4 regions of the Pseudoalteromonas sp. S558 genome follow, and region 3 is predicted to be linked to each of the others. Evidence: predicted binding sites of a transcription regulator. Region 3 holds the regulator's gene; each other region holds the start of a gene.
What was found. Region 3 encodes sigma-54, which starts transcription at its own class of promoters, with help from an activator protein. Its sites were predicted from a motif close to GTTGGCACGNNNNTNGNNT; they were not measured.
Positions count from the first base shown of each region.

Region 1: CWB66_RS03480 (YggN family protein) is a predicted target of sigma-54. The motif match lies at 970-988, and genes of this name have one in related genera.
Region 2: flgB (flagellar basal body rod protein FlgB) is a predicted target of sigma-54. The motif match lies at 1,020-1,038, and genes of this name have one in related genera.
Region 4: CWB66_RS03755 (PspA/IM30 family protein) is a predicted target of sigma-54. The motif match lies at 966-984, and genes of this name have one in related genera.

Region 1 covers NZ_PNDU01000045.1:23-2,229, reverse strand. Annotated here, with positions in the region: gene CWB66_RS03485 (aminotransferase-like domain-containing protein) at 1-63, shown strand, start outside; gene CWB66_RS03480 (YggN family protein) at 140-931, opposite strand; gene CWB66_RS03475 (PA3496 family putative envelope integrity protein) at 1,319-1,504, shown strand; gene CWB66_RS03470 (glutathione peroxidase) at 1,622-2,119, opposite strand.
Region 2 covers NZ_PNDU01000028.1:10,035-12,241, reverse strand. Annotated here, with positions in the region: gene flgM (flagellar biosynthesis anti-sigma factor FlgM) at 1-138, opposite strand, end outside; gene flgA (flagellar basal body P-ring formation chaperone FlgA) at 234-998, opposite strand; gene flgB (flagellar basal body rod protein FlgB) at 1,105-1,479, shown strand; gene flgC (flagellar basal body rod protein FlgC) at 1,479-1,895, shown strand; gene CWB66_RS02650 (flagellar hook assembly protein FlgD) at 1,900-2,207, shown strand, end outside.
Region 3 covers NZ_PNDU01000077.1:64,174-66,380, forward strand. Annotated here, with positions in the region: gene lptB (LPS export ABC transporter ATP-binding protein) at 1-140, shown strand, start outside; gene CWB66_RS06235 (RNA polymerase factor sigma-54) at 210-1,709, shown strand; gene hpf (ribosome hibernation promoting factor) at 1,736-2,023, shown strand; gene ptsN (PTS IIA-like nitrogen regulatory protein PtsN) at 2,028-2,207, shown strand, end outside.
Region 4 covers NZ_PNDU01000049.1:4,611-6,817, forward strand. Annotated here, with positions in the region: gene CWB66_RS03745 (hypothetical protein) at 1-16, opposite strand, end outside; gene CWB66_RS03750 (PspC domain-containing protein) at 28-234, opposite strand; gene CWB66_RS03755 (PspA/IM30 family protein) at 244-924, opposite strand; gene dusA (tRNA dihydrouridine(20/20a) synthase DusA) at 1,167-2,141, opposite strand.

The DNA.
Region 1 (2,207 bases), on a different contig from region 3:
GGTGAGCAAATTGAACAAGCGATAGTTACGCTGGGCAAGCTTACCTTACTAGCTAAAAAGTAATATTGTAGAACACAAAAAAGCAGCATTTAAGTAAACTTAAGTGCTGCCAAAGGGATATTAAATAACGTAGGTTGTATTAGTTTTTAAAGCTAAATAACTGGTAACCTTTAAGTTCTGGCACTTGCATTACTAATTTCTCTTCTTGTTTTGCAATATCGGCAAAGTTATCACATAAAGAATTAGCGCGTTTTTCAAGTGCGTTTGCATGTAACTCTACTTTTTCTTCTATTTGTGCGCCCATATTTTCCATGCGTTGCTCAAAAGCATCCATATCGCCGCCCGAACCAAGTAACTCAGAGCCTAAAGCGACTAAAATACTACCCATAGATTGCATTACAGCCGATTCGACTACCGTCTCCATTTGTTCTTCAAACTGTTGCTCAAAATTTTCACCAAATTGGTTAAAGCTTTGTTGCCCCATCACAAATGTACCTTGCTGGTAAAAAGTGTTTTCTACTTCGATTTTAATGTCGTCCATAAGTGCAGACATATTATCAAGGCCGTCAATATTAAATGCATTACCTACTTCTTCTAGTGCAACGCCGGCAATTTTAACGCCTTCAAGCGCGATGTTAGCTACTTCAGGCAACTGGGTGCGTAAACTATCAGAATATTTAGTGAGTGCTTCACGTTGCGAGTCATTAAGTGCCACAAATTGGCCATTTACAGTTAAGTCACCATTGGAGTTAAATTGCATGGTTTTATTGTTGGCGGTAAAAATTTCTAATTCATTTGGTTTAATACGCACGTCGTTTTTAAATTCTACATCGCATTGATCACTGCTAAACGAAATAGTTGAATCGTTGTCGTTATGAGCCATAGCTGCTGGCGTACAAATTAATGCGCTAACTAATAGTAATTTTTTCATGTGCATTCTCTACTTTATTGTTGATGACTATTAACTTATAACAAGTTTGGTGCCACTATTTTTTTATTTTAATAAACAGATAGTTAATGTTTGTTTGGGTTTTAAGTTGCTTTACTTTGATTATAAAAAAACTATTTTTTAGTCAAATTCACTAAGTTATATAAAGCTATAAACAATATTTATCGATACGATAAAAAACTCTCACTTTCCACAATCGAAATTTAACGCTATTTATTCACATTACTGACATGAAGATTATTTACGATAGTCACATGGCTTTATTTTGACGCTAATTTGCACCGCGATTTAGTGTTAAACATTTTAATTTTATCAACTATTGCGATAATAAAATCTTTAGTTGGTCTCAAACACTTTATGGAGTGGGTTGTGGGTAAGACATTTAGTTACGATGCGCTAGATGACGATTTTGTTGAAGACGAGTACGAAATGCTCGGACGTAATCAACATGATAAGAACAAGCAAAAGGTTAAGAAAAAGTTGGAAGACTACCTTGAGCAAAAGCGCTTGCGTAAAAATCTAGGCGAAGACGATTTAAGCGATTATACCGACTAAATCACGCTAGTATAAATAAATACCAATTAACATTGGGCGCTTAAATGTTCAGTTATTCGTATGTTCAAGTGCCAATCGTATTGGCAATAAAGAGGCTTAGCGCCTCTTTATTACTTTTTAAAGTGTACTTTTAGCTTGTATTAATGCTCTTTGAATAGTGAGTTCTAGTTTTTCTGGTTTAGTAAAAGGTGCGTAGCGCTTAATAGGTGTACCATCTGCGGCAATTAAGAATTTAGTAAAATTCCATTTAATTTTTCGTGTTAAAAAACCTGGCAAAGCCGACTTTAAATAGCGAAATACAGGGTGTGCGTGTTCACCATTAACATCCGCCTTGGCTGCCATTAAAAAACTGACCCCATAATTAATCAAACATCCTTGCTCTATTTGAGTAGCATCTCCGGGTTCTTGTTGACCAAATTGATTACACGGAAATCCTAAAATAATTAAACCTTGGTCGGCATATTTAGTATGTAAAGCTTGCAATGACTCATACTGGTAGGTAAATCCACATTCACTTGCGGTATTAACGATAAGCACAACTTTACCTACAAAATCATTAAAATTAATAGTGTTACCTTGTAAGCTTGTTGCGCTTAATTGATGAAATTGGTGCATATTCACATCTTTATTATTGTTGTTGGCAGCATTTTAACCCTAGTGCGGTACTTCATAAAGTATAAAGGTTACAAACCTTGCGCCGCAA
Region 2 (2,207 bases), on a different contig from region 3:
ACTAAGCGCACTGACTTCACTGGTGTTTTTTTCAGGAGCGTGATTAGGTTTTTGCTCTTGCGTGCTTGGCGTTGCAGAGCGAGAAGTTAACTTCTGGCTTTGTTCAACGTGTAAAGCGGGTGCATTTGTTATATTCATACTGGGTTACTCATCATATTTAAAATTGTTCATACCTGCATAAATATAGGTAGCGACCAATAATACTTTTAACTTAACTTTTTTATTAATAATTTTTAAAAAATAGCTTCTACAACTCTCTTGTCAATTACTTTGCCTTGAACAACTTTGTTTGAAGATAGATTTTTAACATTGATGATTTCGCCAAACTGCCCATCTTGTAGTGCAACAGCTTTTACATTAGCTGAAAAACTAGCGGTATTTACTTGTAATAAAATAAACTCGTCTTTATTCACTAAATACATGTTTTCTAAATGGCGGCGCGAAATAATATCATCTTTTTTTATTTCTCGCTTTACCGTCATGCCAACTAATGGTTTTATTTTTGCTTCTGTTGAATGTAAGTGCTTACTTACATCTGCGCTTCTGTAGTGTAAAAGATCAGCGGTAAGTAACTCGCCCCTGCTTAGGTTTCTTTTAGCTGCAACAAGATCAATCCATAAATTTACTTTAGCACTTGCTCTAAACTTCCATTTTGGTGATTCACATTGGACTGTAAGGCTAATTCGCCCCGAAGGCGGGTCTTCTTTTTTTGAACGGCTAATTAGCATGTTTTCACAATTTAAATCAGTACTCCCTTTTGGAATGAAGAGCTTAATTTTTTGTTGTTGTTTATTTGAGCCGATTGATGCGAGATAAGAATCAATTTCTTTTTGTAGGTAGGTATGTATCTGCTTATCAAAATTAATGTTACTTGCCGCACTTTGTTGCGTACTAAAAAAAACAAGTATAAAAAACACACGGAAAAAAACAAACTTCCCTTGAGGAAGTTTAGCTTCCGCTTTGCATTGGCGGGTGAAGTTGTTTTTTATGTAAGTCATTGATTCCTAGTTTTTTATAAAGTTGGCATAAAGGTTGTAGTAGAAGCTGCAACAGGTAGAAGTATGCGAATGTGTGAGCATACAAGAATCAAAAAGTAGAGGCAACATGGAACTATTTGATAAGGCGTTAGGCGTTCATCCATTTTCAATGCAGCTAAGGCTAGATCGTGCCGAAATAATAGCAAGTAATTTGGCAAATGTAGACACACCGGGATTTAAGTCTCGAGATGTTGATTATCGTCAAATTATGAATGACGTTTCATCAAGTATTTCACAAAATCGAAATGTTGACTTTATGGGTGCTCAGGCAGAACAACTAAAATACCGTGTACCTTATCAACCATCAAGTGACGGGAATACGGTTGAGCTTAATATTGAACAAGCAAAGTTTGCAAATAACAGCATGGACTTTCAAACCAGCATGACTTTTTTAAATATGAAAATAAATGGTTTGTATAAAGTTATTAAAGGAGATGTGTAATGTCTTTTAACTCAATTTACGATGCAAGCGGCAGCGCAATGCGTGCTCAGGTTATTCGTCTTGATACGATTGCTTCTAACTTAGCAAATGCCGATACGGCAGCAGGCTCAGAAGCCGACGCATATAAAGCGCTTAAACCCGTATTTTCGGCTCTATATAAACAAACACAAGATGGTCAATCTATTTCAGCGTCAGTTGATATTTTGGGTATTACCGAATCTAACCGAACGGTTGAACAGCGTTATGAGCCAAATAACCCTATTGCGAACGGTGATGGTTATGTTTTTTATTCTAATGTGAACGTGCTTGAAGAAATGGCCGATATGATGTCAGCAAGTCGTAGCTACCAAACGTCTGTTGAGGTAATGGGGCGCGTTAATAGTATGCAGCAAAGTATTCTAAAATTAGGACAATAATAAAATGCAAGTGAATACAACCAATCAAAATGCACAAGATGCTGTTAATAGCAAAACTAACATTTCAGGTAATATTTCAGGTAATAGCTCATCTGCAGAGATGTCGACGATGTTTTTAGAACTTCTTGTTGCTCAAATTAGTAATCAAAATCCATTAGAACCAATGGATGGTACGGCTTATGTAAGCCAGCTCGCTGAGTTTTCAAATGTTGAATCACTACAAGGTATTAGACAAAACACCAGCACAGGGCTCGATTATATGAGCAGTTTAACTGTGCTTGAAGCAACGGGCATGGTTGGTCAGTCTGTTGA
Region 3 (2,207 bases):
ACGTAAGAGAAACCCTTGATGTTTGCGAAAAAGCCTACATTGTTTCTCATGGAGAGCTGATTGCATCAGGTACTCCAGAACACGTATTAAATGACAAAACAGTACGCGATGTTTACTTAGGCGAGCAATTTAGGCTGTAACATTTACGCCATGTCTTTAAGCATCTGCTAGTATTAATTATAACAACATAAAAGGATTGTTAGAGATACATGAGGCAATCACTACAGCTGCGCATGGGCCAGCAACTTACAATGACTCCACAATTGCAACAAGCTATTCGTTTGTTGCAACTCAGTACATTGGATCTCCAGCAAGAAATACAAGAAGCGCTCGACAGCAACCCACTTTTAGAGGTTGAGGAACAAGACTATTCTGAAGACGCTGCAGGTAAAAATGAACAAAAAGCAGACACCGATGATATAACAGTTAGCGCATCTGCCGACGATGCTCCAAGCGAATACGAACAAGACAGCGGCGAAGCACTTGCTAAAGATACGGTAAGTGACGACATGGCGATGGATGTTAGCTGGGACGAGTACATGAGTGCAGCTCCAGCCTCCTCATCAGGTCCAATGCCTGAAGACGAGTCTATATACCAAGGTGCCTCTACGGAAACGCTCCACGAGTATTTAATGTGGCAACTTCAACTAACGCCATTTAGCCCTACTGATGAAGCGATTGCGATTGCTATTGTAGAAGCAGTAGATGATTCAGGCATTTTAACACTGAGTTGTGAAGAGATTCTCGAAAGCTTCAACCAAGAAAACGAAGATGATAATGAAGTTGAACTTGATGAAATAGAAGCTGTTTTAAAACGCATTCAATTATTTGATCCTGTAGGTATAGCAGCGCGTAGTTTACAAGAGTGTTTGTGCATTCAACTTAACCAGTTTGATAAAGAAACACCCTATATTAATGAAACAAAAATGATTTTAACCGAGCACATAGACTTATTAGCAGCTCGCGACTATCGTACATTAATGAAAAAAACGAAGCTCAAAGAAGAAGAGCTTAAAGAAGTAATGACACTCATTCATACGCTAAACCCAAAGCCTGCAGATACGATTGTTAGGGAAGAGTCTGAGTATGTAATTCCTGATGTGTCAGTGAAAAAAATTAAAGGCCGCTGGGTTGTTGAACTAAATCCAGATAGCATGCCAAAAATTCGCGTAAACAGCCAATATGCTGCGATGTCTCGCACGGTTAAATCAAGCGGTGATAGCCAGTTTATACGCTCGCATTTACAAGAAGCTAAATGGTTTATTAAAAGCTTAGAAAGTAGAAACGATACATTATTAAAAGTAACTAACTGCATTGTTAAGCAGCAGCAAGGCTTTTTTGAACATGGTCCTGAGGCCATGAAACCTATGGTTTTAAATGATGTTGCTGAAATGGTGGAAATGCACGAATCAACTATTTCGCGTGTAACCACTCAAAAGTATATGCATACACCTCGGGGTATATTTGAGCTTAAATACTTTTTCTCAAGTCATGTAAGTACCGAAAATGGCGGTGAATGCTCATCTACAGCAATACGTGCACTTATCAGAAAATTAATCGCTGCAGAAAACTCAGCAAAACCATTGAGTGATAGCAAAATAGCGGATATATTGGCTGAGCAAGGAATTAAAGTAGCGAGACGTACAATCGCAAAATATCGCGAATCTCTGGCTATTCCACCGTCAAATCAGCGAAAAAGTCTGATTTAAGACGCAAAACAAAGAGGGTAATGCTTATGCAACTAAACTTAACTGGTCGTCACGTAGAATTAACTGATTCACTAAGAGACTATATAAATACCAAATTTGCGAAGCTAGAAAGACACTCTGATCATATTAATAATGTTCATGTCATTCTTGATGTAGAAAAACTAAGCCAAAAAGCAGAGGCAACAATACATGTTAGTGGTGCTGAGTTATTTGCCTCAACTGAGCATCAAGACATGTACGCTGCCATCGATTCGCTGATTGATAAGCTCGATCGCCAAGTAATTAAACACAAAGAGAAGCTTGCTCGACACTAATATGATGAAATTAAGCTCACTTATATGCCAGGACTGCAGCAAAGCTGCGGTCCTTTTTAATAGCAAAAAAAGAATTTTAGAGTTTATCAGCGAACTTGCTCACGATAAGCTTCCGTACCTTTCTCAACAAGATATTCTTAGCGCTTTACTAAGTAGAGAAAAGCTAGGCAGTACTGGTATAGGT
Region 4 (2,207 bases), on a different contig from region 3:
CGACTAAGGCTTTCATTGGATTACTCCTTAAGATATTTTTTCATCAAGGCAGCAATGTGCAATAAAATAACCTAATGCAATTGCAAACGGAAAACTCAAAAATAACAAAATAGTGACCAAACGCGTTGACCATACCGGAAAATCTAATCGATATGCCAAACCACTACATACACCCGATATTTTTTTATCAAGCGTATTCTTATACCAGCCACGTTGATGATTAAAACTATTCATAACACCCTCCTAAGCAGTTTGCTTTACGTTAGTTTTTAAGCTCGCTTTTAAACTTGCAAGCTCTGCATCAATTTTTTCATTTTTAACTAACGACTCTATTTCAGATACAGTCAAGCTTGCTGAGTCAGTGAGTTCATAAGCTTCTACTTGCGCCTCAATACCTTCAACACGTTGCTCAATTTGTTCAAAACGAGATAACGCATGCGTCACTTTATCGCTTTGTAATTGGGTATTAATTTTATTTCTTGCAACAACAACGTTATGACGCTGTGATAATTGAGTTTGCTTAACTTTGGCTTCTGCCATTTTTTGTTGAAGACGCTCACAATCGTTTCTAATTTTTGTAATAGACTCTTGAAGGGCCACTAATTGAGTTTGCTTATTCGCAATACTTTCACTCAGTTCCTGCTTTGCAACTAATGCTGATTTAGCAAGATCATCACGCCCTTTTTCAACAGCAAGTTCAGCTTTGGTTTGCCATGTTAACAGCGTATTTTTTTGAGTATCAATTTGGCGGTTGATTATTTTCTCTTCGCACAATAAGGCTGCTGCAGTACTACGACACTCATTCAGTGCATCTTGCATCTCGCTAAGCATTAAATTGACCAGCTTTTTAGGATCTTCTGCTTTATCAAGCATGGCAACAATGTTTGATTGAATTACATCATTTACGCGATTAAATATGCCCATGGTATTCTCCAGTTGATTTTAAATTGATTACAACAAGACGATTCCAAGAGTTGTGCCAAGTCAATTAAAATAGAAGTAAACACAATAATATCAGTAGATTAAGCAGTTTATAATCAAAATAAGAATGACTTGAAACTGAATGAAATAAAGTGTAATTAGCCAATAAAGTATGTTTTTGACTAATTTTTAGGATCAAAAAAGCCACTCGAAAGTGGCTCAATATTTAATGCTTGTGCATAACTTTATTCTGGTACAAAGCTGAGTGCCTTATCCATAACTGATAAATCAGCTTGCTTGCCATGACCGTTTTCAGAAAGGTGGCGTCTAAACCCACGTGCGCCTGGTTGTCCCTGAAAAATACCGAGCATATGGCGCGCAACATGCCAAAAGTTAGCCCCCAAGCGCATTTCTTCTTCAATGTAGTCATACATAGAACGCACTACATCATGACGAGATTGCGTATTGGCAGCATCACCATATATTTTTTCATCAACGTCATTGAGCATAAATGGATTACTGTAAGCTTCGCGGCCAATCATTACACCATCGATATGTTGTAGGTGTTCTAGGCTCTGCTCAATTGTTTTTACACCGCCATTTAGGCTTAAATCAAGCTGCGGATAATCTTTTTTAAGCTGGTAAACACGAGGGTAATCAAGAGGTGGAACTTCACGGTTTTCTTTCGGACTTAAGCCATTGAGCCACGCTTTACGAGCATGAATAATAAAATCATCACAGCCTACTTTATGAGACGCTTCAATAAGCGCACATAAAAACTCATAAGAGTCTTGCTCATCAATACCAATACGCGTTTTAACTGTTACCGGAATGCTTACTTCGTTTTTCATTGCTGCAACACAGTCAGCAACTAATTGAGGTTCTGCCATTAAACACGCACCAAAACGGCCATTTTGAACTCGGTCTGACGGGCAACCTACATTTAAATTTATTTCGTCATAACCTCGCTCACCCGCAAGCTTGGCACATTGCGCAAGTGCTTTAGGATCTGAGCCACCTAATTGCAACGCAACAGGGCCTTCGTGCTGATTAAAATGAAGATAGTCACCGCGACCAAATAAAATAGCCCCCGTAGTTATCATTTCGGTATAAAGCACAGTGTGCTTAGTCATCTTGCGATGAAAAGTACGACAATGGCGATCAGTCCAATCCAACATAGGTGCCACGCTAAACCGCCTAAACCCTGTATTACTTGCCATTACTGGGCTAGAGCCCTTATTTAGTGTGTTACTCATATAGTCTGAATTGCCTTGAATTGCCTTGAA